Regions from separate parts of the uncultured Gilvimarinus sp. genome, predicted to be linked through region 1. Evidence: riboswitches for the same ligand, from Rfam matches in the RefSeq annotation. Region 1 holds a riboswitch; each other region holds the start of a gene.
The links. Region 1 has a riboswitch for thiamine pyrophosphate ahead of AACY82_RS13650 (TonB-dependent receptor). Riboswitches for the same ligand answer to the same signal wherever they lie in the genome.
Positions count from the first base shown of each region.

Region 2: another riboswitch for thiamine pyrophosphate. It lies ahead of thiD (bifunctional hydroxymethylpyrimidine kinase/phosphomethylpyrimidine kinase); the one in region 1 lies ahead of AACY82_RS13650 (TonB-dependent receptor).
Region 3: another riboswitch for thiamine pyrophosphate. It lies ahead of thiO (glycine oxidase ThiO); the one in region 1 lies ahead of AACY82_RS13650 (TonB-dependent receptor).

Region 1 is NZ_CAXAUC010000009.1:91,463-93,724, reverse strand. Features, by position in the region: gene AACY82_RS13655 (helix-turn-helix transcriptional regulator) at 1-1,132, opposite strand, end outside; TPP riboswitch at 1,271-1,386, shown strand; gene AACY82_RS13650 (TonB-dependent receptor) at 1,498-2,262, shown strand, end outside.
Region 2 is NZ_CAXAUC010000017.1:35,475-37,736, forward strand. Features, by position in the region: gene AACY82_RS16740 (TolC family outer membrane protein) at 1-551, opposite strand, end outside; TPP riboswitch at 857-958, shown strand; gene thiD (bifunctional hydroxymethylpyrimidine kinase/phosphomethylpyrimidine kinase) at 1,096-1,938, shown strand; gene thiC (phosphomethylpyrimidine synthase ThiC) at 1,931-2,262, shown strand, end outside.
Region 3 is NZ_CAXAUC010000001.1:826,761-829,022, reverse strand. Features, by position in the region: gene AACY82_RS03595 (thiazole synthase) at 1-67, opposite strand, end outside; gene thiS (sulfur carrier protein ThiS) at 70-294, opposite strand; gene thiO (glycine oxidase ThiO) at 291-1,439, opposite strand; TPP riboswitch at 1,476-1,595, opposite strand; gene xseA (exodeoxyribonuclease VII large subunit) at 1,651-2,262, opposite strand, start outside.

The sequences.
Region 1 (2,262 bases):
GAAATACCTTGGGCGAGCAGCCATACTCCTCTTTAAAAAGCTTATTAAAGTAAGAGATGTTTTTATAACCCACCGAGTAAGCAATTTCTCCCACGCTCACATCCTTCGATTCGGACAACAAACGCGCCGCCTCGGTCAGGCGTAACTTATTTAAGTAGCCGGTAAAGGTAAAACCCAGCTCGGCCTTGAGGATGTCGTTAATTTTGGTACGGCTGACCCCGATGGCGTTTACTAAAGCCTCTAGGTTTAACTCGGGGTTGGCGTACTCGGTGGTTAAGTAGCGCAAGATGGCATCGCTGTCTTTATCGCGCTTAGGCTCTACCGACAACTGCTGATAAGCCACCAACGGCCGATCTTGCTGAATCTTTCGTTTCAGTGATTCGGTCAGCGCCCGAGTGTGCTGGCGAAACAACCAAACGCCGGCGATCGTCCACAAAACAAACAAAAAACCCGCCACACAATACACATAGCCCCACTCTTTACCGGCCAGCTCCAGCTGATTAAACCGCACATGCAACAACTGGTTTTGCGGGCTTTGGGTGGTCGAGGCAAACAATATTTTAGGCACCTGTTGCAGCGAATACTCTGACATCGACAGTTTAAAGTCGAAGTTGGTTAGCCACCACTGCGGCGTTTCTAGCCGGGTTAAATCAATACGTTGCTGCTGCCATTGCTCGCCACAGGAAAAAAAGCTTAAGGGCGAGCGATAGGTTAAAAAGTCATCGAGCTTGGTGACCCGTTCATCAACGGTAAACACCATAAGGGCCAGTTCATTGGCGGGGCTGCATTTAACCGTAAAGGTCAACTCGCTGTAGCGACTCAAGTCCACCAAGCGCGGCTCGCCCTTGGCGTCGGTAAACACCAACCCCACCGATGCCGCCGGGTATTGCGCTTTAGGCGCAATAAACAAGTCGTACTCCAGACCATACGTATCGTCTAGCACGATCGCCTCGGAGGCGCCGCCCTGAGATGTATCGTCCTCTGGGCTGGCCCGCCAGGGCAGCTCACTGTCACCACGGGGCAATAAAGACTGCGATATAAAGGTGTGCTTTAGCGCCCCAAAGAGTAGCAACACCGACACGGCTAATAACCCGACAAGAACGGTAATGGCTTTTTTATAAAAATTCAGCATGGGAGTCGCGAGCCAGCATAAAGACAAACGCAATGCTAACCACTATCGGTGGGGGATGATAGTCACCATAAAAATAAGCACTATCACTGGTTAGATGGAACAAAACGGCATAAAATACCGCCTTTCTAGAAAAACGAAACGACATCCTCGGGGTGGCCAGACTGCTTTGGCAGTCGGCCTGAGACGCACACAATGCGGACCCGTTGAACCTGATCCGGTTAATGCCGGCGTAGGGATTGGACTATTCGCACAGCAATAATACGCCCACAGCCAGAGCCTTTGGCTGCCAAGCACTAACAACGTGCCCCAATTACGACGCTATTGTAAGCAGACCGGGTCTCCTACACATTACCGGAGACTCAACCATGAACAAAACCCTAGCCTTAAGTGCCCTCACGCTCGCTATTGCGGCGCAAACCCACGCTGCCGACGATAGCATCGAAGAGATTCTAGTCAGTGCCGACTTTCGCGCCGCACCACTGCAAGATTTATCCACCAGCGCCAGCGTGATAGGTGCTGACACCATTAAAGCTCGTGGCGCCGAGCATTTAGCCGGCATCTTAAACACCGCTCCCAATGTGAACTTCTCGACCGGCGCCTCGCGCGGGCGGTTTTTTCAGATTCGCGGCATTGGCGAGCGCAGCCAATTTATCGAGCCGGTAAACCCCTCGGTCGGCTTGTTAGTCGACGGTATCGACCTCACCGGTATTGGCGCCGCCGCCACGACGCTGGATATCCAGCAAGTCGAGATCTTGCGCGGCCCGCAAGGCACCCTCTACGGCGCCAACGCGCTGGCCGGTTTAATCAATATGGTATCGGGCAGCCCCACCCAAGAGTTTGGCGGCGAGCTGTCGGCCACGGTGGGCGACTATAATACCTACACCACCAGCGCGGTACTTAGCGGCCCTGTCAGTCGCAATGTTGGGTTTCGGGTAGCACTCGAGCAGCACACCAGCGACGGCTACCAAGAAAACGCTTTTTTAAATATCGACGACAACGCCAACATCGACGAGCAAACCGCGCGCGGTAAACTCAACTGGCAAATCGGCGACGCTTTGGCGCTGGATTTTACCGCTATGTACGTCAATGTGGATAACGGCTACGACGGCTTCTCGCTGGATAATACCCGC
Region 2 (2,262 bases), on a different contig from region 1:
ATCGGTGTTAAGCCCACTTCAAAGCGCTGCTTGGTTTGCTCTAACTGTTGCTCAAGGGCTTTTTCTTCAGCGATGTTTGCTTGCAAATTATCAACGGCGCGTAACACGTTGAAGTAAGCCTCGGCGACACGGACAATCAAGCTTTGCTCATCAGAAGAGTACTGGGCAACGGCTTGCTCGCTCAGGGCGGAGCCTTGTTTGTAGGTGTACCAAGCGTTCATGTCGATCAGCGCTTGGCTCAGGTTTAGGCCCCAGCTGGTTTGCTCGCCGTCTACATCCAGCTCGTTGCCGGGAAGTTGCTGACCGTCGCGGGCGTTGTACACGGTTTCGTTGTCCGAGATCGTGTAGCTGCCGCTGGCGCTGATTTGCGGCAACAGCGCGGCGCGATTGATGGTGCGGTTTTCGAGCCCAGCCTGATAGGCGGCGTAATCGGCCTTAAGTTGAGGGTCGTTTTCCACGGCCATTTCGTAAATTTCGAGAATGGAGTTTGCCTGGGCGCTGCCACTGCAAGCGATCAGGGCGGCTAAGAGATAGCGTTTCGTCTTCTTCATTTGGTCTTCCAGTTCGTCATGCGTCCGTAAAAAGAGCGAGTGGTCTGCCACATTTTCCGCAACCTGAAAACGGCTGTCTGCAAAGAGCAGCGCCAATGTTGTTAGCAGGTCTTAGTGTGACGCGCCAACGGCTGCGTTGGATGCAGTGTCGGGCAAAGCCGATGTTGTACGCGTTATTTCAGGCCTGAGTTTAGCGGTTTGTCTGCTTAAGGTACAGATGAATAGTCGTTCATTTTGTCTTGGGTGGGTAAAAAACCGTAAAAACCACCGCTTTACAGGCCCGTGCGACTTCTCTAGACTGCGAATCTTTCTTGTCGGGGTGCAATTTTGCGTAAGCGAAATCGCTGAGAGAGTCCCGTCGACCTGATCCGGTTAGTACCGGCGTAGGGAACGAGAGCACGTCTACGATGAAAGTCACATCTATTGTATCTCTGGCACCGCTCGGTGCTGATGTCGCGCAAACGTTGGGCAATCATTGCCTGGCGGTGTGTTTGCGTGTCGACTTTAACGGCTCTACTCCTGCGATTACCCCGTGGAGCCTACAATGCCCGACACCCCCCTTAAAGCCCGAGTAACGCCCACCGCGCTCACTATTGCCGGCAGCGACAGTGGCGGTGGCGCTGGGATTCAGGCCGACTTAAAAACCTTTGCTGCCCACGGTGTTTACGGCGCATCTGCGGTGAGTGCCCTTACGGCGCAAAACACGCTCGGGGTGCAGGGTGTTATGCCGGTGTCGGCGGAGTTTTTAGCCGCGCAGGTGCAATCAGTGTTGAGCGATTTGCCGGTCGCCGCGATCAAAACGGGCATGCTGGCCGATGCGGCTGCTATTAGAGCTGTGGTGGTCGCACTGCGCGATGTGTCCGCGCCACTGGTGGTGGACCCGGTAATGGTGGCCACCAGTGGTGACCGGCTGTTGCCCGCCTCGGCCGTCAGTGCGCTGCGCGATACCTTACTGCCACTGGCTCACTTGCTGACTCCTAATCTTCCCGAGGCTGCGGTGTTACTGGGCGCCGATGTCGCGACCGATGTTGACCAGATGTTGCTGCAGGCTAAATCGCTACTGGCATTCGGCCCCCGCGCGGTGCTGCTTAAAGGTGGCCACCTGCCATCCGCTGATGCGGTGGACGTTTACTGCGATTCTCGCGGTTGCCAGCTGTTGCGCGCGCCCCGAGTTGCTACTCACAACACCCACGGCACCGGTTGCACCTTGGCCGCCGCCGCTTGCGCGCGCCTGGCTTTGGGCGATAGCCTCGAGCTTGCCGCCCGCCACGCCAAATCCTATTTATACCAAGCCCTGTGTCACGCCGATAATGTTGCCGTAGGCGCTGGCGCCGGTCCTGTTCATCACTTTTTCTTTCACACTGCCTACGAGGTTAGCCATGAGTAACCGCAATGATAATAATGCTATCGCACTGAGCGAGCGCGCCGAGGTTGATAACGCATCCATACAGCCGTTTCCGCGCTCGGAGAAAATTTATGTACAGGGCTCGCGCGCCGATATTCGGGTGCCAATGCGGGAGATTAGCTTAGACGATACCGGCACCGACTTTGGCGGTGAGAAGAACCCACCGGTGCGGGTGTACGATACCTCCGGCCCCTATACTGACCCGGCGGCGCGGGTGGATGTGCGCTCTGGTATCAGTGACATCCGCCACGAGTGGATTCTTGAGCGGGACGATACCGAGCTACTGGCCGGGACTTGCTCAGAGTT
Region 3 (2,262 bases), on a different contig from region 1:
AAAAGCGGCTGTTAAAATGCTCGCCGTAAAGCGTTAGCGGGTCTGTGGTGGTTGCCGGTTTATTCATTTTTAGCCGCCTCCAACGGGTTGCACGATGTCGACCAGATCGCCACTCGCAAGTAAGGTGTTGTGGTACTGCGAGCGAGGCACAAACTCGCCGTTGACGGCGGCGGCAAACTTTTCGCCTACGGCACTTTGATTTTGCCACTCGGCGATAGCGTCTTTAAGGGTGGTTGCCGGGGCGATTTCCAAGCAGTTTCCGTTTAAAAAAACTTCAATGGTTTTCTGGCTCATAAACTCACCTTTTGTGCCAACGGCGTGGCGTGAGAGTGCTGAATCAATGACGAAAATTCGTCGCTGGAGGTCGGTAGGTTAAAAGTCGTTAATAGCAGCTCGACCATGACCGGTGCCAATAAATAACCGTGGCGGTATAGTCCGTTTGCGCAAATCAAACCGTCGTCGCGGGTGATTTTAGGAAGGTTGTCGATATAGGCTGGTCGCAAATTGCTGTCGGATTCAACAATGCGCGACTCAGCAAAAGCTGGAGCCAACGTGTACAGCGCGCTGGATAGTTCTAGTGACGATTGCAAGCTGATAGGTGAGGTGTCTTCACTTTCTATTTGCGTGGCGCCAATAATGTAGCGTTGGTTGGGTTTAGGCACAATATACAGTTGATAGCGCGGGTGCATCAATCGCACTGGCCGCTGTAGGTTTACTTCGCTGGTGTAGACGTGCAGTGTCTCGCCGCGTACGCCGCGCAGCGATGGCTGTTGCGTTTTGGCACCAAAACCACGGCAGTCAATGACCCAGTCGTACGCCGTTTTTTGCTGGCGGTTTAGCTGGGTGATTGTGTGGGGCGCAACAGCCACAGGCGTGTTATCGGTTAGCGTTACCTTATCGCTGTGGCGTAGATATTCCAATAAGGTTTGCAACAGTTGACGGTTGTCGAGGTGGGCCTCATTTTCTAACAACAATGCGCGTTTAAATTGTGGGTTTAAATCAGGCTCAACAGTTTGTATTTGGCTGGCATTAAGCGATTGCATAGCAATGTTGTTGCGCCCAATCAGTCGGGTTAAATCAGCTTCAAACTGAACCAGCTCGCAATCGTCTTGTGGATGGGCGACCACCAAACTGCCGTTGCAGTGAAAATGCGTGAGCGCCTGCGGACCAAGCTCGCTTAACCACTGCGGCCAGAGCGTTAGGCTGTGCAGCCCCATACGATAAATTTGATAGTCTGAGACCACCGCTTCACTTAGCGGTGATAGCATTCCGGCGGCACTCGTTGCCGCGGCAGTTGGGGCGTCGAGCGAGCCCGCTTCATATACATCGACATGTATGCCTGCGCGCGATAGTCGCCACGCGGTTAAGCGGCCTAGTAAGCCTGCGCCGGCAATCGCCACGCGAGAGGGCGCAGAGCGAGTGGTTAAAGAGTCAATCACGGTGCCTCGAATAATCGTTGAGGCTGAGGAGGGCGCACGAATGCGTTACTTGTTTCCTCCGCAGGTATCAGCCTGTTCAGGTTCCACGGGTTCGGACGTACCGATCTCAGCCTCCGTCCCTGTCTTAAACAGGTCGAGGCGCCCCGACAAGAGCGTTCAATATAATGGGTTTGCGCGGGCCGTGCAATCTTGATGAGGTTTGCCCGAGTGATTAACCCTCAATAATCTGGCAGTGCAGTTCGCCGCGTGCGAGCTTGGCTGTTACTTTATCGCCTTGTTGTACTGCATCGCTGTCACGCACTATTTTGCCGTGGGAGTCGGTGACTAACGCATAACCGCGCTCTAACGTGCTGAGCGGGCTGACGCTGTGCAGTAGACGCGCATTCTCGCCGAGGCGCTGAGAGGCGCGCTGGTGACTGGCTTGCCACTGCTGCATAAGGGCGCTGCGGGTTCGCTGGAATTGCGCTTTTAGGTGTTGCAGTGCGTAGCGTGGGTCTGGTTGGCGAGCCTCTAAGTTGGCGAGCGTTTGTTTTTTGCGCTCTAGCGTGTGGTTGATGGCGCTGTTTAAACGCAATTCGAGTTGGTCGAGCCTTTGGGACTGCTGCCGTAAGTGGTCACCGGGGTGGCGTAGTCGCTTTTGTAAATGATTGAGTTGCTCGCTCAAGCGCTGTAAGCGACGTTGAATCGTTTGCCCTAGGTGACGCTCGCGCACTTGCAGGCGCACCAGTTGCTCACTGACATCGGGCACGACCAATTCGGCAGCCGCCGATGGGGTGGGGGCGCGTACATCGGCGACAAAGTCGGCAATGGTGACGTCCACCTC